2 regions of the Roseateles agri genome follow, and region 2 is predicted to be linked to the other one. Evidence: predicted binding sites of a transcription regulator. Region 2 holds the regulator's gene; the other holds the start of a gene.

Region 1 (11,603 bases), on a different contig from region 2:
TCGCCACGGCCCATGAAACTCATGCGGGGGCCAATGCCGCCGCGCCAAGCACTTCCTACCGATGGGGCCAGCTCTTGCTGGGCATTCTTTGCATGGCGATGATCGCCAACCTGCAGTACGGCTGGACCCTCTTCGTCAACCCGATTTCCGAGAAGCACGGTTGGAGCCGTGCCGCGATCCAGGTCGCCTTCACCATCTTCGTGCTCACCGAAACCTGGCTCGTGCCGATCGAGGGCTACCTCGTTGACCGCTTCGGCCCGCGTCCGGTGGTGATGGGCGGCGGCATCCTCTGCGCCGTCGGCTGGGTGATGAACTCCTTTGCCGACACGCTGCCGATGCTCTACTTTGCAGCCGCTGTTGCCGGTGTCGGCGCGGGCGCCGTCTACGGCACCTGCGTGGGCAACGCGCTGAAGTGGTTCCCCGATCGCCGCGGCCTCGCCGCCGGCTTGACGGCGGCCGGCTTCGGTGCCGGCTCGGCGCTGACGATCGTGCCGATCTCCAACTTCATCAAGTCCAACGGCTACGAGGATGCCTTCCTGTACTTCGGCATCGGCCAGGGCCTGATCGTGTTCCTGGCCTCCTGGGCCCTGACGCGTGCGCCGGAACAGCTCAAGCAGCTGGCCCCGTCGACGCTGCAGCAGAGCAAGCGCAGCTACAGCCCGGGCGAAGTGGTCAAGACGCCGGTGTTCTGGGTCATGTACCTGATGTTCGTGATGGTGGCAGCCGGCGGCCTGATGGCTACCGCGCAGCTGGGCCCGATCGCCAAGGACTTCAAGATCGACGGTATTCCGGTCAACATCATGGGCCTGGTGCTGCCGGCGCTGACCTTCGCCCTGGCGATCGACCGCGTGCTCAACGGCCTGACCCGCCCGTTCTTCGGCTGGGTGTCCGACCAGATCGGCCGCGAGCTGACGATGTTCATCGCCTTCGCGATCGAAGCGGTGGGCATCCTGGCGCTGTACAAGTTCGGTCAGAACCCGGTGGCCTTCGTGATCCTGACGGGCATCGTGTTCTTCGCCTGGGGCGAGATCTACAGCCTGTTCCCGTCGACCTGCGCCGACACCTTCGGCTCCAAGTTCGCGGCATCGAACGCCGGCATGCTCTACACCGCCAAGGGCACGGCCTCGCTGCTGGTGCCGCTGTCCAGCGTGCTGGCGGCCAGCACGGGCAGCTGGCATGCGGTGTTCATCGTGGCCAGCATCATGAACGCTGCGGCAGCGCTGCTCGCCTGGTTCGTGCTGCGCCCGATGCGCCGGGCGCAAATGGAGAAGAGCGCACAGGGCTGAGCCGGCCCCGCGCTACTCCAACACAAGGCTCACGGCGGATTGGTGATCTTTCCGCTGTGACGCAGACGACTCAAGGTTTCCGCAGACAGGTTCAGGTATGACGCCAGTTCCTTCTGCGGAATCCGGTCCACCAGATCGGGATGCTTGCGCATGAAGCGCTGGACGCGCCCCGGCGCATCGAGCAGATGCAGCGTGATCACGTGGGCCATGATGTCGCTCATCACCTTCATCACGTCGTACTCGAAGGCCTGCTTGAACTCCGGGCGCGCATCGAGGAAGGCGCCCCAGTCCTTCATCGGCAGGCTCGCGATGCGGAACTTGCTGACGCCGACGATGCCGTACGGCGTCGGAGTGCCCAGCCGCCAGGCCGCGTACACGGTCTCCATGTCGCGCTCGCAAGCGAAGCGCAGGATCATTTCCTTGCCTTCGGGGTTCGACACCACGCGCTTGAGGATGCCGTCCACGATGAAGTACTGCGACATCTCGCGCATGCCCTGCTGCTGCAGGAATTCCGCCTTGCCGCCATCGGCGATCAGCAGCTGCGATTCGAGCTCTTTCAGGTCCTCTTCGCTGAGCTTGGCGAGCGCAGTGTTCTGCTTCAGCTGAAGCCGAATCACGTTGCGCTCGGAGTGGTTCACCAGGAAGGTCATGACAGGGTTTGTCTCGGTTTTTTCAGATTCTTGACTGCCGTCAACAGCCGCTTTTCCAGTCGCCCATCATAGTCAACACACGCCACTGAGAGGGCACCTAACGCAGATCGCGAGCGGTGCCGAGAAAAGGAGAGACATGTCCACCGTACTCGAATCCAAGACCGCCGCCGACTCGGCAATCCAGGCCGCAGCACAGGCCTCGGCCACGCCCGAATTGACCGATGGTTTCCATCTCGTCATCGACGCGTTGAAGCTCAACGACCTCGACACCATCTTCGGCCTGGTCGGCATTCCGATCACCGACCTGGCCCGCCTGGCGCAAGCCGAGGGCCTGCGCTTCATCGGCTTCCGCCATGAGCAGCACGCCGGCAACGCCGCCGCCATCGCCGGCTACATGACCGGCAAGCCCGGCATCTGCATGACCGTCTCCGCGCCCGGCTTCCTGAACGGCCTGACGGCGCTGGCGAACGCCACGACGAACTGCTTCCCGATGATCCTGATCTCCGGCTCCAGCGAGCGCGAGATCGTCGACCTGCAACAGGGCGACTACGAGGAGATGGACCAACTGGCCATCGCCCGCCCGCACTGCAAGGCGGCCTTCCGCGTGCTGCATGCCGAGGACATCGGCGTCGGCTTCGCCCGTGCGATCCGCGCCGCCGTCTCGGGCCGCCCGGGCGGCGTCTACCTGGACCTGCCGGCCAAGCTGCTGGCGCAGACGATGGACGCAGCCAAGGGCAAGGCCTCGCTGATCAAGGTTGTCGATGCAGCGCCGCGCCAACTGCCCGCGCCGGACACGGTGGCCAAGGCACTCGACGTGCTGAAGACCGCCAAGCGTCCGCTGATCCTGCTGGGCAAGGGCGCCGCCTACGCCCAGGCCGATGAAGACATCCGCGCGTTCATCGAGAAGACCGGCGTTCCCTATCTGCCGATGTCCATGGCCAAGGGCCTGCTGCCCGACACCCACGCCCAGTGCGCCTCCGCCGCTCGCTCCTACGTTCTGGCCGAGGCCGACGTGGTGATGTTGGTGGGCGCGCGCCTGAATTGGCTGCTCTCGCACGGCAAGGGCAAGACCTGGGGTTCGGAGAAGGGCGCCAAGCGCTTCATCCAGATCGACATCTCGCCGACCGAGATCGACAGCAACGTGCCAATCGAGGCGCCGCTGATCGGCGACATCGGCTCCTGCATCGGCGAAATGCTGAAGGGCGTCGACGCCAGCTTCCCGAAGCCCTCGGCCGAGTGGCTGGCCAACATCGCGTCGAAGAAGGACAAGAACCTGACCTCGATGGCGCAGAAGCTGGCGCAAAGCCCCAGCCCGATGAACTTCCACAGCGCGCTTGGCTCGATCCGCGAGGTGCTGAAGGACCACCAGGACATCAACCTCGTCAATGAAGGTGCCAACACGCTGGACTTCTGCCGCGCGATCATCGAGCAGTACCAGCCGCGCAAGCGCTTCGACTCCGGCACCTGGGGCGTGATGGGCATCGGCATGGGCTATGCGATCGGTGCGGCCGTCACCAGCGGCAAGCCGGTCGTCGCGATCGAGGGCGACAGCGCCTTCGGCTTCAGCGGCATGGAACTCGAGACGATCTGCCGCTACGACCTGCCCGTGACAACGATCATCTTCAACAACAACGGCGTCTACCGCGGCACCGACGTCAATCCGACCGGCGGCAAGGACGTGGCGCCGACGGTGTTCGTCAAGGACGCCCGCTACGACAAGATGATCGAAGCCTTCGGCGGCATCGGCCGTCACGTCACCACGCCCGAGGAACTCGCTGCTGCGCTGCGCGAGGGCATCGCCTCCGGCAAGCCGACGCTGATCAATGCGGTCATCGACGAATCGGCCGGCACCGAGAGCGGACGCCTGACGAACCTGAACCCGCAAAGCGGCAAGAAGTAACCGACCCCCAGCACTGACAAGGAGATAAGAGCATGACCAAAGCACTCGACGACATCAAGATCATCGACTTCACCCACGTCCAGGCGGGCCCCGCCTGCACGCAGATGCTGGCCTGGTTCGGCGCGGACGTGATCAAGGTGGAGCGCCCCGGCTCGGGCGACGTGACCCGCAGCCAGCTGCGCGACATCCCCGATGTGGACGCCCTGTACTTCACGCAGCTCAACGGCAACAAGCGCTCGCTGACCCTGGACACCAAGACGGCCGCCGGCAAGGAAGTGCTGGAGAAGCTGATCAAGGTCTCGGACGTGATGGTCGAGAACTTCGGCCCCGGCGCGCTGGACCGCATGGGCTTCACCTGGGAGCGCATCCTCGAACTGAACCCGAAGATGATCCTGGCCTCGGTCAAGGGCTTCTCGGACGGCCACCACTACGAAGACCTGAAGGTCTACGAAAACGTGGCTCAGTGCGCTGGCGGCGCCGCCTCCACCACCGGCTTCTGGGACGGCCCGCCGACCGTGTCGGCCGCAGCGCTGGGCGACAGCAACACCGGCATGCATTTGGCAATCGGCATCCTGACCGCGCTGCGCCAGCGCGACAAGACCGGCAAGGGCCAGAAGGTCGCCTGCTCGATGCAGGACGCCGTCATCAATCTGTGCCGCGTCAAGCTGCGTGACCAGCTGCGCCTGGACCGCCTGGGCTACCTGGAAGAGTACCCGCAGTACCCGCACGGCACCTTCACCGACGTGGTGCCCCGCGGTGGCAATGCCGGCGGCGGTGGCCAGCCGGGCTGGGTGCTGAAGTGCAAGGGCTGGGAGACCGACCCGAACGCCTACATCTACTTCACGATCCAGGGCCATGCCTGGGGCCCGATCTGCGACGCGATCGGCAAGCCCGAGTGGAAGACCGATCCGCTGTACATGACCCCGAAGGCCCGTCAGCCGCACATCACCGAGATCTTCGCGACGATCGAGGACTGGCTGAAGGACAAGACCAAGTTCGAGGCGGTGGACATCCTGCGCAAGTTCGACATCCCCTGCGCCCCGGTGCACTCGATGAAGGAAATCGCCAACGATCCGTCGCTGCGCGCCAGCGGCACGATCGTCGAGGTGGACCACAAGGCCCGCGGCAAGTACCTGACGGTCGGCAGCCCGATCAAGTTCTCGGACATGAAGGTGGAAGTCAAGCCCTCGCCGCTGCTCGGGGAACATACGGACGAGGTGCTGGCCGAACTGGGGTACAACTCGGACAACATCGCAACGCTGCATGCGTTGAAGGCTGTCTGATCAAGTAAGGAGTTAGCCGTCGCCGTGAACATCGACTTCCAGCAACTGGTCGCCGGCGCTGGCGACGGCATCATGGTCTGTAACGCGTCCGGGGCGATCACGCTCTGGAACGCGGCCTGCGAGCGCATCTTCGGCTTCACCGCCGAGGAAGCGCTGGGCAAGAACCTCGACATCATCATCCCGGAGCGCCAACGAGGCCGCCACTGGGAAGGCTACGCCCACACGATGGCGACGGCCGTCACGAAATACGGCGCAGATCTCTTGCGCGTTCCGGCCCTGCACAAGGAGCCGGGCAAGACCCTTTCGATCGCCTTCACCGTCTCGCTGCTGCTGGACGATGCGGGCAAGGTGGAAGGCATCGTCGCGATCGTCCGCGACGAGACGGCGCGCTTCGCCGAAATGCGCGAGCTGCGCAAACGTCTGACGGAACTCGAATCTCAAAAGGTGGCAACGTGAGTAGCGGTAGCAAGGCACTGGAGGGCGTGCGCGTCCTCGACTTCACCCATGTCCAATCGGGCCCGACCTGCACGCAGCTGCTGGCCTGGTTCGGCGCCGACGTGATCAAGGTCGAGCGCGCCGGGGAGGGCGACGCCACGCGCGGCCAATTGCGCGACATCCCCGGTGCGGACAGCCTCTACTTCACGATGCTGAACCACAACAAGCGCTCGATCACCCTGGACACCAAGAAGCCCAAGGGCAAGCAGGTGCTCGACGAGCTGATCAAGACCTGCGACGTGCTGGTGGAGAACTTCGCCCCCGGCGCGCTCGACCGCATGGGCATCACCTGGGATCACATCCAGAAGCTGAACCCGCGCATGATCGTCGCCTCGGTCAAGGGTTTCGGCCCCGGCCAGTATGCCGAGTGCAAGGTGTACGAGAACGTCGCGCAGTGCGCCGGCGGCTCGGCCTCCACCACCGGCTTCGACGATGGCCCGCCGATGGTCACCGGTGCGCAGATCGGCGACAGCGGCACGGGCCTGCACCTGGCGCTGGGCATCGTCACCGCGCTCTATCAGCGCACGCACAGCGGCCGTGGTCAGAAGGTGCTGGCGCCGATGCAGGACGCGGTCCTGAACCTGTGCCGCGTCAAGCTGCGTGACCAGCAGCGCCTGGAGCGCACCGGCACCCTGCACGAGTACCCGCAATACCCGGACGGCAGCTTCGAGGACGCGGTGCCGCGTGCCGGCAATGCCTCCGGCGGCGGCCAGCCCGGATCGATCCTGAAGTGCAAGGGCTGGGAGACCGACCCGAACGCCTACATCTACTTCATCACGCAGGGCGCGGTCTGGCCGGCCATCTGCAAGGTGATCGGGGAGGAGCGCTGGATCGACGACGAGGCCTACAAGACCCCGGCCGCCCGGCTGCTGCACCTGAAGCCGATCTTCGCGCGCATCGAGAAGTGGACGATGACGAAGACGAAGTTCGAGGCGATGGAGATCCTGAACCAGTACGACATCCCCTGCGGCCCGATCCTGTCGATGAAGGAGATCGCCGCCGACGAGTCGCTGCGCGCCAGCGGCACGATCGTCGAGGTGGACCACCCGGTGCGCGGCAAGCACCTGACGGTGGGCAATCCGATCAAGATGAGCGACAGCCCGACCGAGGTCACGCGCGCGCCGCTGCTGGGTGAGCACACCGACGAGGTGCTCGCCGAGCTGGGCTACAGCGCCGGCGATCTGGCGGCGCTGCGCGAAGAGAAGGTGATCTGAACGCGGATCAGGCCGCGTCGGCTTCGCCTTTCTTGAGCCGCACCGGGCCGCGCTTCTTGGCGGGCTCGGCGGCCTTGGCCACCACTTCCGCGGCCGTCGCTTGCTTCTCCTCGGCGACGGCCCTTTCTTCTTCCTTGATCACGCGGGTGAACGGCGCCAGGATCGGCACCATCTGGCCGTAGATCTTCGGGCTGCCGGCCAGCACTTCGCGCTGGTGCAGGAAGTCGCTCTCGCCGGTGAAGTTGCCGATCAGGCCACCGGCCTCGGTGATGATCAGCGAGCCGGCCGCCACGTCCCAGGGCTGCAGGCCGGTCTCGAAGAAGGCGTCGTAGTAGCCGGCCGCCACGTAGCAGAGGTCCAGCGCGGCAGCGCCCGGACGGCGCACGCCGGCGACCTCGGTCATCACCGCCTCGAACATCTTCAGGTAGCGCTTCGGGTTGTCGCCGCGGCGGTAGGGGAAGCCGGTGCCGACCAGCGAGTCCGACAGGCGCGTGCGCTTGGAGACGCGCAGGCGCTTGTCGTTCAGGAAGGCGCCGCGGCCCTTGGTGGCGTAGAACAGGTCGTTGCGGGTCGGGTCGTAGACGACCGCCTGCTGGACCACGCCGCGGTGCGTCAGCGCGATCGACACGCAGTACATCGGCAGGCCGTGGATGAAGTTGGTCGTGCCGTCCAGCGGATCGATGATCCAGATGAATTCGGAGTGCTTGGCGCCGTGGGTGCGGCCGGTCTCTTCGGCCAGGATGCCGTGGTCGGGGTAGGCACCGAGCAGGGTCTCGATGATCGCCTGCTCCGCCGCGTGGTCCACCTCCGTTACGAAGTCGTTGGGCGCCTTCGTGTTGACCTTCAGCGCATCGAGATCCAGCGAGGCGCGATTGATGATGGCGCCGGCCGCACGTGCCGCCTTGACGGCGATGTTGAGCATCGGATGGAGATTGGCTTGCTGCGACGACATAGGGCGCTGAACCTCTTCGTTAGGGCTTGGGGGTGGACTGGCGGGGAGAAAGAGCGAGCGACCCGGGGTGACCGGGCCGCGATAATCCGCAAGTTTAACCGAGCCAAGGGATTTCCCGAAGTGGAAACCACACGATTCATCCTGATCAACACCAGCCATCCGGGCAATGTCGGCGCCACCGCGCGGGCGATGAAGGTGATGGGCTTCCGCGATCTGGTGCTGGTCGCGCCGCGCTTCGCCGACGTGCTGAGCCAGGAGGAAACCGTCGCGATGGCCAGCGGCGCGGCGGACATCCTGGTCCGCGCGCGCATCGTCGACACGCTGGAAGAGGCGCTCGACGGCGTCAGCTTCGCCTGTGCCACCGCGATGACGCCGCGCGACTTCGGCCCACCCACGCGGGAGCCGCGCTCGCTGTTCGCCGAGCTGGCGGCGTCGCAGCACAAGGTGGGGCTGGTGTTCGGCTCCGAGCGCTACGGCATGTCCAACGAGGACGTGTACCGCTGCCATGCGGTGCTCTCGATCCCGACAGATCCGGACTACGGGTCGCTGAACCTCGCCCAGGCCGTGCAGCTGCTGGCCTACGACTGGCGCCAGGCACTGGGCGGCTTTGCCGTCGAGCCGCGCACCGTCGACTCCGATCTGGCGGACGCGCAGGCGGTGCAGGGCATGCTCGCGCATCTGCAGGCCTCGCTGGAGCAGATCGGCTTCCTCGACCCGAAGGCGCCGCGCAAGCTGATGCCACGCCTGAACCAGCTCTTCAATCGCGCGCAGCTCACCAGCGAGGAAGTCCACATCCTGCGCGGCATTGCACGCCAGATGGCGAAGACCGCACCCCTCAGCGAGGATTGAGCAATCTCGCTAGACTGACTGCCCACTTTCGATTCCACCTCATGTTCCAACGTCTGCGCGAAGACATCGACTGCATCCTCGAGCGCGACCCGGCCGCCCGCACGGCCTGGGAAGTGCTGACGCTGTATCCGGGCCTGCATGCCCTGCTGCTGCATCGCCGCGCGCACTGGTGTTGGAACCATGGCTTCAAGTGGATGGGCCGCGCGATCTCGCAGTTCTCGCGCTGGTGGACCGGCATCGAGATCCACCCGGGCGCCAAGATCGGCCACAAGGTCTTCATCGACCACGGCATGGGCATCGTCATCGGCGAGATGGCCGAGATCGGCGAGGGCTGCACGATCTACCAGGGCGTGACCCTGGGCGGCACCTCGCTGGTGAAGGGCGCCAAGCGGCATCCGACCTTGGGCCCCGGCGTGATCGTCGGCGCCAATGCCTGCGTGCTGGGCGGCTTCACCGTCGGCGCTGGCGCGCGCGTGGGCTCGGGTGCGGTGGTGACGAAGCCGGTGCCGGCCGGCGCTACGGCCGTCGGCAACCCGGCACGCATCATCGAGGCCAAGTCGGACGCGGTGCGCGAAGAGGCTGCGGCACGGATGGGCTTCTCGGCCTACGGCGTCACGCAGGGCGACGACCCGGTGGCGCAGGCGATGAAGGGCCTGATCGACAACGCCTCGACGCAAGAGCACCAGATCGCGCTGCTGTGGCAGGCGGTTGCTCAGCTCAGTGCGACGACCAAGGCCGACTGCGTACCCAAGGGCGCGCAGCAGGACGAGAACTTCGACGCCGACGAGCTGACGCGCCTGGTCAAGTAGCGCTCAAGTAACGAGTTACTTAGTGGTGGTGCCCGTGGTCGCCATGCGCGTGGCCATGGGCGACTTCCTCGGCCGAGGCCGCGCGCACCGACACCACCTTCAGCGAGATCTTCAGGCTCATGCCGGCCAGCGGGTGGTTGGCGTCGAGCATGACGGTGTCGCCCTTGATCTTGGTGACGTTGTAGAGCTGGAACTCGCCGCTTCCTCCCTCGCCATTGCCCTCGCGCAGCTCGAGCTGGCCGCCGACCTTGACGCCGGGCGGGAAGTCCTTCTTCGCCAGCGTGCGGACCTTGCTCTCGTCGCGCTCGCCGAAGCCCTTCTCGGGCGACAGGTCCAAGGTCGTCGCGAATCCCTTCTCCTGGCCTTCCAAGGCCTCTTCGATCGCCGGCAGCGTGTTGCCGTAGCCGCCGATCAGCAGCGCCATCGGTTCCTTGGAGGCCTCGATCAGGCGGCCGAGGTGGTCCGCCACCTTCAGGGTCAGCGTGACGACAGTGTCTTTTTGAATCTTCATTGTTCGGGCTTGGGTCGGATTGCGGATTTGGGTCGGAAGACCTTGCAGACTTCGTCCCGGGTTTCGAGGTACGGGCCGCCGATCAGGTCGATGCAATAGGGCACGGCGGCGAAGATGCCGCTGGCATTCGCATGACCTGCCAGCGTCTCGGCGATCGCCTTCGGCTGGCCGGGCAGGTTGATGATCAGCGCCTTGCCGCGGATGACGGCGACCTGGCGCGACAGGATCGCCGTGGGCACGAAGTGCAGCGAGATCTGCCGCATCTGCTCGCCGAAGCCGGGCATCTCCTTGTCGGCCACGTCCAGGGTGGCCTCGGGCGTCACGTCGCGCGGTGAGGGGCCGGTGCCGCCGGTGGTCAACACCAGATCGCAGCGGGCCTCATCGACGAGTTCGCGCAGCGTCTGTGCGATCAGCGGGCGTTCGTCGGGGATCAGCTTCGCGACGAACTCGATCGGGTTCAGCAGGGCGGCCGACAGCCATTCCTGCAGGGCGGGCAGGCCCTTGTCCTCGTAGACGCCGGTCGAGGCGCGGTCGCTGATCGATACGATGCCGATCCGGACCGGCTCATTCATCGTCGCCGTCCTCGACGCGAAGCTGCTCGGCCTTGATGAACTGGAACAGCTCGCGGAAGGCGCGGCCGCTGCGCTGTTCGGGCGCGGCCGATGCGTCCTTGCGCGCCGCGCGCACGAGGCTGCGCAGTTGCTGGACGTCGATGCCTTCGTGCTGCTCGATGAACTCGTGCAGCGCACCGTCCTCGGTCAGCAGGCGTTCGCGCCAGCGCTCGCTCTGATGCAGGGCCAAACTGTCCTTCGCATGGCCCAGTTTGAAGGCGGCGACTGCTTCCTTGATCGGCTCGGGGTCGACCTTGCGCATCAGCTTGCCGATGTATTGCATCTGGCGGCGCTTGCCTTCGAAGTTGGTGATCTTCTTGGCGGCCTGGATCGCGTCGATCAGGATCTCGGGCAGGTTCAGCGGCTCGACACGGTTCATCGGCAGCGTCAGCAGGTCTTCGCCGAGCGATTGCAGCTCGTGCATTTCCTTCTTCTTCTGCGTCTTGCTCGGACGGTCGTAGCCGCTGTCATCGAAGTGACCCTCGGGGTCTTGGTCGGTGTCGTCGTGCGGTGTGCTCATAGAACTTATGATTGTCGCCCACATCAGGATCAACGCTCAAAGCCCCAATGCCCACACCCGATCGCGCCGATTCCGGCTTTGCCTACAGCCCGGATCGCTTCCGTGAACTCGTTGAACAGGTGCTGGACGAGGCCAAGAAGCTGGGCGCGACGGACGCCGGCGCCGAAGTGTCGGAAGGCTGCGGCCTGTCTGTCTCCACGCGGCTGGGCAAGCTCGAGAACGTCGAACGCAACCGCGACAAGTCGCTGGGCGTGTCGGTCTACATCGGCCAGCGCCGTGGCAACGCGAGCACCTCCGACTTCTCGACCAAGGCGCTGCAGGACACGGTTCGCGCCGCCTTCGACATCGCCCGCTTCACCGCCGAGGATTCCTTCGCCGGCCTGCCGGACGAGCAAGACCTGGCCCTCGACACAGCGGCCCGCCCCGAGCTGGACCTGTTCCACCCCTGGACGATCGACGCCGCCGCCGCTGCCGAGCTGGCGCTGCGCTGCGAGGCGGCCACTTTCGCGGTGGACAAGCGCAT
Region 2 (11,603 bases):
GTGGCTGTGTTGTGCTGGGCAATCGGGATCAGCCAGGAACGGATCTCCTTGCGGTGGGGCATCGCCCCCGGTTCGGCGGCACGCCGTGTCTCATTCGTCATGCGGCCATTCCACCCCGGCGGCGCGAGGCGCGTATTGCGGCAGATCAAAGCCTGGGCCGTTACCGAGCATTTACACAGCCCATACCTAACGTCACCGTTCCACTCACCCGGTTGTCACGGGATTACCCGGAGCTTCCTAGCATTCCTTCATCGATCCTGGACTGAAGGGAGACCCCATGCAAAGCCACCGCCCCGCGCGAGAAGTGACCGGCCGCGAATACCTTGTTCCCGAAGGCTCGCCCTTGGTCTCGACGACCGACCTCAAGAGCTACATCACCTACTGCAACCCGGCCTTCATCGAGGTCAGCGGCTACACCCGCGAGGAGTTGCTGGGCCAGCCGCACAACATGATCCGCCACCCCGACATGCCGCGCGAGGCCTTCCGCGACATGTGGGCGACGATCCAGGCCGGCGAGCCCTGGAGTGCGCTGGTCAAGAACCGTCGCAAGAACGGCGACCACTACTGGGTGGTGGCGAACGTGACGCCGGTGCTGGAGAACGGCCGGGTGGCCGGCTACATGTCGGTCCGCACCCGCCCCACCCGCGCGCAGGTCGAATCCGCCGAGATGCTCTATGCCGGCATGCGCGCCGAGGCCGAGGCCGGCCGCGTGCACACCGCATTGCGCCATGGGCAACTGCAGCGGCTCACGCTCGCCGGGCGCCTGAATTCCGCGCTGGACTGGGTGCTGAAGACCCGCTTCGCCCTCGTCTGCGCGGCGCTGCCGCTGCTGGCGGTGGCCATCGTGGCCGCGCTGCCCAACGCCGGCGGCCTCGCGCTGGTGCTGGCGATGTCGCTGCTGGCCGGCTGGGGGCTGCATGGCCGCGCGGTGGCACCGCTGCGCTCGGTCATCCAGGCCGCCAACCGCATGGCGGCCGGCGACCTGCAGCAGAACCTGAGCGCCTCGGCCGACGACGAGATCGGCCAGGTCAACCGCGGCCTGAACCAGCTCAACGTGAACCTGCAGGCCATGGTCGGCGACGTGCGCCAGCAGGTCGACGGCATCAGCAGCGCTTCGCGCGAGATCTCCGACGGCAGCCTGGACCTCAGCGCCCGCACCGAGACGCAGGCGAGCAATCTGCAGCAGGCCGCGGCCTCGCTGGAGCAGATCACCGGCACGATCCGCGGCAACGCCGAGGCCGCGCAGTCCGCCAACGCGATGGCCGCGCAGGCCAGCACGGTGGCCGAGGCCGGCGGCCGTTCGGTCGACGCGGTGGCCGAGCGCATGCAGGAGATCAAGCGCGCGTCCTCCCGCATCGGCGAGATCGTGCAGGTGATCGACGGCATCTCCTTCCAGACCAATCTGCTGGCGCTGAACGCCGCGGTGGAGGCCGCACGCGCGGGCGAGCATGGCCGCGGCTTCGCAGTCGTGGCCGGCGAGGTGCGCATGCTGGCCGCCCGCACCAGCGCGGCGGCGCGCGAGATCAAGCAACTGGTCGCCGAATCGGCCGAGCAGGTGGAAGGCGGCCGGCAACTGGCCGAGGATACCAGCCGCACGGTGAAGCAGACGGTGGCGGCGATCCGCAGCGTCACCGAACTGGTGGCCCGCATCAGCGACGCCTCGCGCGAGCAGGCCACGGGCATCTCGGAGGTCAACACGGCGGTGGCCGAGCTCGACGGGCTGACGCAGCAGAACGCCGCGCTGGTCGAACAGCTCTCCTCGTCCGCCGCCTCGCTGAACGGCCAGGCCGCGGCCGTCACCGAGGCGCTGCAGATCCTGCGGGCCTGATCTCCCGCATGTCTTGATGCTCGTCAAAACGGCGCCGCCTCAGGCGCCGCACACTGGCTTGGCAAACCCAAACGGAGTCACGCCATGTACCAACGCATCCTTGTTCCCGTCGACGGCAGCGGCACCTCGGCCCGCGGCCTGGAGGAAGCCATCAAGATCGGCAAGCTCAGCGGCGCGCGCCTGAAGCTGCTGCACCTCGTCGAGCAACTGCTCTACGCGCCGGGCCTGTATGCCGAAGTGCTGCCGCTGATGCGGGAAGAAGGCGAGCGGGTGCTGGCCCAGGCACGCGCCCAGGTCGAGGCCGCCGGGCTGGCGGTGGAGACCAAGCTGCTGGAGACGCAAGGCGTGCGCCTGGCCGAGTTCGTGAACAACGAGGCCCGCGCCTGGCCGGCGGAGCTGATCGTGATCGGCACGCACGGCCGGCGCGGCATCAGCCGCCTGCTGCTGGGCAGCGATGCCGAGCAGGTGCTGCGGCTGGCCGACACGCCCGTGCTGCTGGTGCGCGGCCAGGACGAGCCCGCGGCGGCCTGATCAGGCGGCGCACCAGGCTGCCACGCGCAGCCAGAGGCCTTGCGTCAACGCCCAGCCGGACATCAGCATCAGCCCACCGCCCGCCAGGCGCAGGCTCAGCGCATTCAGGGCTGCGCTGCCAAGTCTCCGCTGCCAGCGCGACCAGACCCAGGGCGCGAAGGCCAGCGCCGGCATCGAGCCCAGCGCGAACAGCGCCATCACCGCCATGCCCATGCCGACACTGCCGGCCAGAGCCGCCAGCAGCAGCGCACCTTGCATCGCCGCGCAGGGCAGCAGCGTCCACAGCAGGCCCGCCAGACTCGCCCGCAGCGGCGGCCGCACGCGGGGAAAGAAGCGCAACGGCACGGCGCCGGCGCTGCCCTGCAGGCGTGGCTGCCGTCCGGTGGCCAGCCACCACAGACCCAGCGCGAAGACCGCCAGTTGCACCAGCATCCAGACCGGCCGCAGCGCCGGCGCCGCCGCGCCAAGGCGTGCCAGCGCGGCCATGCTGCCCGCCGCCACGCCACCTGCCAGCGCATAGCCGAGCAGGCGGCCGGCATGGAAGCCCACGCCGCTGCGGCGGCAGCCACTGGTGAGCGCGGCGCAGGGCGCGCTGCACATCAGCACGCAATGCGGCGAGGCCGTCAGGCCCAGGGCGAGGCCGGCCAGCGGGAGGGCCAGATTCATCTCAAATCACGCGCGAGAACCGCTCGCGCTGCCGATCGCTGCGCAGGTTCCGGTCGAACACGGCGGCCACCGCGCGCACGAGGAACCAGCCCGCCGCCGTCACCTGGACCGCGGCCGGCTCCAACTGCACGAGCCCGGCCTCCGCCAGCTCCGCGAGCTGGCCCAGTTCGGTGGCGAAGCAGTCCTGTATGCGAACCAGGTGGGCCTGCTCGATGGCCTCGAAATCGACGCGGCCCTGGCACATCAGTGCCATGATCACGTCGCGGCGCAGCAGGTCGTCGCGGCTCAGCGCGATGCCGCGCTCCACCGGCAACTGTCCCTGGCGCAAGGCGTCGTAGTAACTCTCCAGTGATTTGTGGTTCTGGTAGTAGCAGGCGCCGACACGGCTGATCGCGCTGACGCCCAGGCCGATCAGGTCGCCGTCCGGCTGCACGCTGTAGCCCTGGAAGTTGCGGTGCAGCCGCCCCTGCGCCTTGGTCACGGCCAGCGAGTCGCCGGGCAGCGCGAAATGGTCCATGCCGATGTACTGGTAGCCGTGGGCCACGAAGCCGGCGATCGCGCCGCCCAGCATCTGGATCCGCTGCGCCGCGCTGGGCAGCTCCTCCACCGCGATGCGGCGCTGCGGCTTGAAGCGCTGCGGCAGGTGCGCATAGGCGTAGAGCGCGATGCGGTCCGGCCGCAGGCTGCCGACCTGGGCCACGGTGCGGGCGAAGCTCTCCGGGGTCTGGCGCGGCAGGCCGTAGATCAGGTCCACGTTGATCGAGGCGAAGCCCAGGCGCCGCGCGTGCTGCATCAGCTCGCGAACCTGCTCGAAGGGTTGAACGCGGTGCACGGCCTGCTGCACCGCCGTGTTGAAGTCCTGCACACCGAAGCTGATGCGCCCGAAGCCCATGCCACGTAGCCGGGCCAGGCGCTCGGGCGTGACGGTGCGCGGGTCGACCTCGATGGATACCTCGGCCGAGGGCGTCAGCTGGAAGGCGCTGCCCAGCAGCTGCATCAGCTGCGCCAGCTCGTCGTCGGACAGGAAGGTCGGCGAGCCGCCGCCCAGGTGCAGCTGCGACACCGCCCTGCCCGCTCCCGTTGCTGCCAGCACCAGCTGCAGTTCCTGCGCCACTGCGTCCAGGTACGGCCGGGCGCGCTCGTGGTGGCGGGTGATGACCTTGTTGCAGGCGCAGTAGTAGCAGACCGATTCGCAGAACGGGACATGCACGTACACCGACAGCGGCTGCGAGGAGGCGAGCCCGCCCGCCACGGCGCCAAGCCGGCGCAGACTCAGCGCCTGCAGGGCATCGGCCGGGCCGAAGGCTTCGACGAAGCGGTCGGCCGTGGGATAGGAGGTGTAGCGCGGGCCGGGGGCGTCGAAGCGCCGCAGCAGCGCCTCGCTCAAGACCTCGGGCAGGACGGTGGCGGGAGGAGCAGCATCGACTTTCATGCGGGCTATCGTGCATGGGCACCGACCCGCCTGCCTTGACATTGCGCAAGCCCCGCGCAGAGTGCCCGGCGAAGAATGGCGCCATGGCCACCCTGTCCACTCCCGCGCCAACTCCCGCGCCCACTCCCACGTCACCACCCGGCGCCGTCGCCTGCTCCAACTGCAACCTGCGCGAGCTGTGCCTGCCGATGGGCTTCACGCCGGATGAATTCGCGCGGCTCGACGCGCTGGTGGCCACGCGGCTCACGCTCAAGCGCGGCGAGACGCTGTTCCGCAGCGGCGATCCGTTCCGCGCGCTGTACGCGGTGCGCACCGGCTTCTTCAAGACCCGCATCGGCTCCGAGGACGGGCGCGACCAGGTCACCGGCTTCCAGATGGCCGGCGAGCTGCTGGGCCTGGACGGCATCAGCAGCGACCAGCACAACTGCGACGCGGTCGCGCTGGAGCACTCACAGGTCTGCGTGATCCCGTTCTCGCAGCTGGAGACCCTGTCGCGCGGCTTCCCCGAGCTGCAGCGCCAGTTCCACAAGATCATGAGCCGCGAGATCGTGCGCGACCACGGCGTGATGATGCTGCTGGGCAGCATGCGCGCGGAGGAGCGGCTCGCGGCCTTCCTGCTGAACCTCTCGCACCGGCTCAAGGCGCGCGGCTTCTCGCCCTCGGCCCTGCTGCTGCGCATGTCGCGCGAGGAGATCGGCACCTACCTGGGCCTGACGCTGGAGACCGTCAGCCGCTGCTTCTCGCGCTTCCAGGAAGATGGCATCCTGGAGGTGCGACAGCGCCAAGTCAGCATCGTCGACCAGACTACGCTGGAGCGCCTGGTCAGCGGCGCTTCGGCGTAGGCTGGCCCTTCCTTTCCATCCACGAGGTTTCCATCGATGTCCGTGCGCGATCTGTACCAGAGCAAACTCCAGCCGGCCGCCGACGCGGTGCGCCATGTGCGCGATGGCGACGCCATCATCGTGCCGACCGGCGTCGGCGAGCCGCCTACGCTGCTCACCGCCCTGTCCGAGCAGCGCCGCAACTGGCGCGACGTGAAGGTGCTGCAGATCCTGGCGATGCGCAAGTACGGCTACATCGACCGCGAGACGAGCGAGCACGTGCGGCACGTGGCCCTGTTCTTCGGCGGCGCCACCCGGGCCGGGGGCCAGGAGGGCTGGATCGATTTCCTGCCCAACTACTTCTCCGAGATCCCGCTGCAGATCGAGCGCGGGCTGATCGGTGCCGACGTGGTCTTCGCGATGGCTTCGCCGATGGACGCGCACGGCTACTTCTCGATCAGCCTCGGCGCGGACTACACGATGGCCGCCATCGCCAAGGCGCGCGCCGTCGTGCTGGAGGTGAACCCCAACGTGCCCTATGCCTATGGCAACTGCCTGGTGCATGTGTCGCAGGTGACGGCGCTGGTCGAAAGCTCGGAGCCGGTGCTGGAGGTGGGTCTGCCCAAGATCGGCCCGGTGCAGCAGGCCATCGGCGGCCATGTGGCGGCGATGATCGAGGACGGCTCCACCCTGCAGATCGGCTACGGCGGCATCCCCGACGCGGTGGTGATGCAGCTCACCGACAAGCACGACCTGGGCATCCACACCGAGATGCTGGGCGACGGCATCCTGTCGCTGATCGAGTCGGGCGTGGTCACCAACCGGCGCAAGAACTACCTGCCCGGCAAGACCATCGCCACCTTCGCACTGGGCTCGGGCAAGCTCTACCGCTACATGGACCGCAATCCGGCGCTGGAGATGCACCCGGTGCAGTTCACCAACGATCCGGCGCTGGCCTCGCGCAACGACAAGCTCGTCGCCATCAACGCCACCTTGCAGATCGACCTGCTGGGCCACTGCGGCTCCGAGAGCCTGGCTCACCGCCCCTTCTCCGGTACCGGCGGTCAGTCCGACTTCGTGCGCGCGGCCAATCGCTCGAACGGCGGCAAGGCGATCATCGTGCTGCCCTCGACGGCCAAGGACGACTCGATCTCCCGCATCGTCCCCGTGCTGTCCCCCGGCACTCATGTGAGCACCAGCAAGAACGACATCAACTACGTCGTCACCGAATACGGCGTGGCGCAGCTGCGCGGCAAGTCGGCCCGCCAGCGCGCCGCCGAGCTGATCGCCATTGCCCATCCCAACTTCCGCGCGGAGCTGCGCGAGCAGGCGCGGCAACTGGGCCTGGGCTGATCAGTCGGGTGCGTCCAGCAGCGCGGTGATCGCCGTCGAGGTGGCGATCACGCCCCAGAACGCGAAGAAGCACAGCGAGTAGACAGTCATCCGCGAAGCCTCGATCGCGGCGCCGCCGAACCAGCGCAGATCGCCCGGGTCCACCAGCGCGAAGGTCAGCATCTCCATCACGCCGGCCATCAGGAAGGACGGCCACAGGATGGTCAGCACGCGCGGCGGCCGGGGCACCGTCTCAATGATCGTCGGCAGGCGTGGCGGCATGATTGCGGGCCAGTTGGGCGGGTGTCAGTGCGTGGGCGTGCGAGGCGGTATCGGGCGGCAGAGGCGGGTCCGCGCCATGCACGGCCAGGGCCAAGGTGACGAAGCTGGCCACGACGACCAGTGCCGGCCCCATCACCACCAGCCACATCATGCGCACGCGCCACCAGGGTTGCGGTGTCTCGGTTGGGTTCATCGCTGCTCCTCCTTCTTCAATTCATCGCGGGATCACAAAGGTCGACTTCTCGGCCACCAGCATCGGCTGGCCTTCCACGCCGACGCGGAAGCGGAATGCGTGTGCCCCCGGCCCGGCCACCGCCGCAGCCTCCGGCGCCATGCGCACGGCGAGCGACACCCAGCGCGCCTCGGCGGGCGCCACGTCGATGCCGGCGGTGTCGACGATGCGCGCTTGCGCCAGCCCGTCGATCGAGATGGCGTAGCGCTGCGGCCGCTCGGTAGCGTTCATCAGCTGCAGCCGGTAGATGTTCTCCACCTCGCCCTTGCCGACGATGCGTGCCAGGGTCGAGCGGTCGCGGACCACGTCCACCCGCACCGGCGAGCGCAGGGCCAGGCTTGCGGTGAACGCCGCCGCGATGGCCAGCAGCACGAGGCCGTAGACCAGCACCCGCGGGCGCAGGATGCGCTCGGCCATGCGGGCACGGCCGAGCTGCTGCGCCAGGGCGTTTTCAGTGGCGTAGCGGATCAGGCCGCGCGGGTAGCGCAGCTTTTCCATCATGTGGTCGCAGGCATCGATGCAGGCGGTGCAGGCGATGCACTCGTACTGCAGGCCCTGGCGGATGTCGATGCCGACCGGGCAGGCCTGCACGCACAGGCCGCAATCCACGCAAGAGCCGAGGCCGCTCGCGGCCAGGTCGGCACCTCGACCACGCGGGCCGCGCGGCTCGCCGCGTGCGGTGTCGTAGCTGATGATCAAGGTGTCGCGGTCGAACATCGCGCTCTGGAAGCGCGCATAGGGGCACATGTACTTGCACACCTGCTCGCGCAGGAAGCCGGCATTGCCGTAGGTGGCCAGGCCGTAGAAGTTGACCCAGAACCATTCCCAGGGGCCGAAGCCGAGCGTGAAGGCCTCGGCCCACAGCGCGCGGATCGGCGTGAAGTAGCCGACGAAGCTGAAGCCGGTCCACAGGCCGATCACCAGCCAGGTGGCGTGCTTGCCCGTCTTGCGCCAGAGCTTGTTCCAGTTCCAGGGCGCGGCGTCGAGCTTCATGCGGGCGCCGCGCTCGCCCTCGAAGCGGTGCTCCACCCACAGGAAGATCTCGGTGTACACCGTCTGCGGGCAGGCATAGCCGCACCACAGCCGCCCCGCGACCGCGGTGAAGAAGAACAGCCCGTAGGCGCTGAGCACCAGCAGGCCGGTGAGGTAGATGAAGTCCTGCGGGTACAGGACCAGGTCGAAGATGAAGAAACGCCGCGCGGCCAGGTCGAACAGCACCGCCTGACGGCCATTCCACGGCAGCCAGGGCAAGCCGTAGAACAGCGCCTGCGTGAGCCACACCATGATCCAGCGCCAGCGCGAGAACCAGCCCTGCACCGATCGCGGGTAGATCTTGCGCTGCTTCTCGTAGAGGAAGATCGGCGCCGTCTCCATGGTTTTCATGGCTTCAGCGGGCAGCGCTGGCAGTGGTATCGCCATGGTTGGACAGGCCCCACACATAGGCCGCCAACACGCGGATCTGCTCGGTGCTGAGCCGCTCGCCGTGGGCCGGCATCACGCTGTGCTTGCCGTTGTTGATCATCGCGGTGACCGCAGGCACGCCCCAGCCATGCAGCCAGATGTCGTCGGTCAGGTTGGGCGCGCCGATCAGTTGGTTGCCGGTGCCCTTGGCGCCGTGGCAGGCCGCGCAGGCGGCGAACTTGCTGCGGCCGTACTCGGCGCGGGTCTTGTTCTCCTCGCTGCCCGACAGGCTCAGCACGTAGTTCGCCAGGTCCCGCACATCGTCGGCATTGCCCACGGCGGCCGCCATCGGCGGCATCGAGCCCTGGCGACCCAGCGTGATGGACTCGATGATCTTCTCGGGCGTGCCGCCGTAGAGCCAGTCGGTGTCGGTCAGGTTCGGGAAGCCCTTGCTGCCCTTGGCATCGCTGCCGTGGCAGCCGGCGCAGTTGTTGGCGAACAGGCGCTCGCCGACGGCCATGGCCCGCGGGTCGTGCGCCAGCGCCTCGAACGTGAGCGGCGCGAAGCTGGCGTAGACCGGCGCCGCAGTGGCGCGGGCCTGCTGCTTCTCCTGCTCGTACTGGGCGGTGCTGGTCCAGCCCAGGCGGCCGGCGAGGCTGCCCAGGCCGGGATAGAGACCCAGGTACACGCCCGCGAACACCACCGTGAGGATGAACAGCCACATCCACCAGCGCGGCAGCGGGTTGTTCAGCTCCGTCAGGTCTTCATCCCAGACGTGGCCGGTCGTGTTGTCGCCAGACATCGGCTTGGTGCGTGCAGCCACGAAGAGCAGCACGATGCAGGCGATGAGGCCGAGGACGGTGGCGGTGCCGATGTAGGCGGACCAGCCTTCGTTGAAGAAGTCGCTCATGGTGTGCCGTCCTCCTCGAAGGGCAGGCGGGCGGCCTCGTCCAGCGCCTGGCGGCGGGTGGGCCAGAAGGTCCAGGCCATCAGGGCCAGGAAGAGCAGCAGGCTCAGCAAGGTGACGGCGCTGCGGAAGTCGTTGAGGTCCATGTTCATGTGCTCCTGCGCTGATCTACTTCACGGCGGTGCCGAGCGACTGCAGGTAGGCGACGATGGCGTCCATCTCCGTCTTGCCCTGCACGGCTTCCGCGCTGCCGGCCACGTCGGCATCGGTGTACGGCACGCCCAGCCGCTGCATCGCCCGCACGCGCGGCGGCACGCTGGCCGGGTCGATCTGCGCCGTGGCGAGCCAGCTGTAGGCGGGCATGTTCGATTCGGGCACCAGGTCGCGCGGGTTCTCCAGGTGCAGGCGGTGCCAGTCGTCGCTGTACTTGCCGCCCACGCGCTGCAGGTCGGGACCGGTGCGCTTGCTGCCCCACTGGAAGGGGTGGTCCCAGACGAATTCACCGGCCGTTGAATAGTGGCCGTAGCGCAGCGTCTCGGCCTGCAGCGGGCGGATCATCTGCGAGTGGCAGTTGTAGCAACCCTCGCGCAGGTAGATGTCGCGGCCCACCAGTTGCAGCGGCGTGTAGGGCTTGAGCCCGGGCACCGGCTGCGTGGTGGAGCGCTGGAAGAACAGCGGCACGATCTCGACCAGGCCGCCCACGGCGATCACCAGCAGGATCAGCACGATCATCAGAAAGTTGCTGGTCTCGATGCGTTCGTGGCCTGAGGGGCTTGAAGGGTTTGAGGTTGTAGTGCTCATGTCGGTCTCCTGTCAGGCGTGGGCGAGGCGGGCCGGGATCGGCGAGGGCTGCACGCGCCCCACGCGCACCGTCATCACCACGTTCCAGGCCATCACCCCCATGCCGGCCAGGTACAGCAGGCCGCCGGCGAGGCGCACGACGTAGAAAGGCCAGGTCGCCTTGACCGATTCGACGAAGGTATAGACCAAGGTGCCGTCGGGGTTGACCGCGCGCCACATCAGGCCCTGCATCACGCCGGCGATCCACATCGCGGCGATGTAGAGCACGATGCCCAGGGTGGCGATCCAGAAGTGCAGGTTGATGGCCGGCACGCTGTACATCTCGGTGCGGCCGTACATGCGCGGGATCAGGTAGTACAGCGAGCCCATCGACACGAGGCCGACCCAGCCGAGCGCACCGCTATGCACGTGGCCGATCGTCCAGTCGGTGTAGTGGCTCAGCGCGTTGACGGTCTTGATCGACATCATCGGCCCCTCGAAGGTGGCCATGCCGTAGAAGGACAGCGCCACGATCAGGAACTTCAGGATCGGGTCGTCGCGCAGCTTGTGCCAGGCGCCGCTGAGCGTCATCACGCCGTTGATCATGCCGCCCCAGCTCGGCGCCAGCAGCACCAGCGAGAACACCATGCCCACGCTCTGCGCCCAGTCGGGCAGCGCCGTGTAGTGCAGGTGGTGCGGGCCCGCCCACATGTAGGTGAAGATCAGCGCCCAGAAGTGGACGATGGAGAGCCGGTACGAGTACACCGGCCGCCCGGCCTGCTTGGGGATGTAGTAGTACATCATCCCGAGGAAGCCGGCCGTGAGGAAGAAGCCCACGGCGTTATGGCCGTACCACCACTGCACCATCGCGTCCTGCACGCCGGCGTAGGCCGAGTAGCTCTTCCAGAAGCTCACCGGCATGGCCGCGCTGTTGACGATGTGCAGCACCGCCACCGCGATGATGAAGGCGCCGAAGAACCAGTTGGCCACGTAGATGTGGCGCACGCGGCGCCGGCCGATGGTGCCGAAGAAGACGATCGCGTAGGCGACCCAGACGACCGCGATCAGCAGGTCGATCGGCCACTCCAGCTCCGCATATTCCTTGCCCTGGGTGTAGCCCAGCGGCAGCGTGATCGCGGCGGCCACGATGACCAACTGCCAGCCGACGAAGACGAACTGCGCGAGCCTGGGCAGGAACAGCGGCACCTGGCAGGTGCGCTGCACGACGTGAAAGCTCGTTGCCATCAGCGCGCAGCCGCCGAAGGCGAAGATCACCGCGTTCGTGTGCAGCGGCCGCAGCCGCCCGTAGCTGAGCCAGGGGATGCCGGCCGTGAGGTCCGGAAACGCCAGCTGGGCCGCGATCAGGCAGCCCACCAGCATCCCCACGACAC

What was found. Region 2 encodes FNR, which switches genes on or off when oxygen is low (the NO sensors DNR and NnrR bind a similar motif). Its sites were predicted from a motif close to TTGATNNNNATCAA; they were not measured.
Region 1: a site for FNR is predicted at 1,967-1,980, ahead of oxc (oxalyl-CoA decarboxylase). Genes of this name have one in related genera too.

Annotation. Positions count from the first base shown of each region.
Region 1 covers NZ_JAXCLA010000004.1:506,635-518,237, reverse strand. Annotated here, with positions in the region: gene oxlT (oxalate/formate MFS antiporter) at 1-1,286, shown strand, start outside; gene SNE35_RS14355 (Crp/Fnr family transcriptional regulator) at 1,316-1,936, opposite strand; gene oxc (oxalyl-CoA decarboxylase) at 2,073-3,836, shown strand; gene frc (formyl-CoA transferase) at 3,869-5,119, shown strand; gene SNE35_RS14340 (PAS domain-containing protein) at 5,144-5,575, shown strand; gene frc (formyl-CoA transferase) at 5,572-6,828, shown strand; gene SNE35_RS14330 (inositol monophosphatase family protein) at 6,836-7,750, opposite strand; gene SNE35_RS14325 (RNA methyltransferase) at 7,901-8,629, shown strand; gene cysE (serine O-acetyltransferase) at 8,671-9,438, shown strand; gene SNE35_RS14315 (FKBP-type peptidyl-prolyl cis-trans isomerase) at 9,458-9,949, opposite strand; gene mog (molybdopterin adenylyltransferase) at 9,946-10,521, opposite strand; gene yjgA (ribosome biogenesis factor YjgA) at 10,514-11,080, opposite strand; gene pmbA (metalloprotease PmbA) at 11,128-11,603, shown strand, end outside.
Region 2 covers NZ_JAXCLA010000008.1:11,640-23,242, forward strand. Annotated here, with positions in the region: gene SNE35_RS22790 (fatty acid desaturase) at 1-101, opposite strand, end outside; gene SNE35_RS22795 (methyl-accepting chemotaxis protein) at 278-1,828, shown strand; gene SNE35_RS22800 (universal stress protein) at 1,913-2,359, shown strand; gene SNE35_RS22805 (sulfite exporter TauE/SafE family protein) at 2,360-3,025, opposite strand; gene hemN (oxygen-independent coproporphyrinogen III oxidase) at 3,027-4,457, opposite strand; gene fnr (fumarate/nitrate reduction transcriptional regulator Fnr) at 4,541-5,299, shown strand; gene SNE35_RS22820 (acetyl-CoA hydrolase/transferase family protein) at 5,336-6,631, shown strand; gene SNE35_RS22825 (hypothetical protein) at 6,632-6,892, opposite strand; gene SNE35_RS22830 (nitrogen fixation protein FixH) at 6,864-7,085, opposite strand; gene ccoG (cytochrome c oxidase accessory protein CcoG) at 7,107-8,507, opposite strand; gene ccoP (cytochrome-c oxidase, cbb3-type subunit III) at 8,512-9,435, opposite strand; gene SNE35_RS22845 (CcoQ/FixQ family Cbb3-type cytochrome c oxidase assembly chaperone) at 9,432-9,578, opposite strand; gene ccoO (cytochrome-c oxidase, cbb3-type subunit II) at 9,601-10,233, opposite strand; gene ccoN (cytochrome-c oxidase, cbb3-type subunit I) at 10,246-11,603, opposite strand, start outside.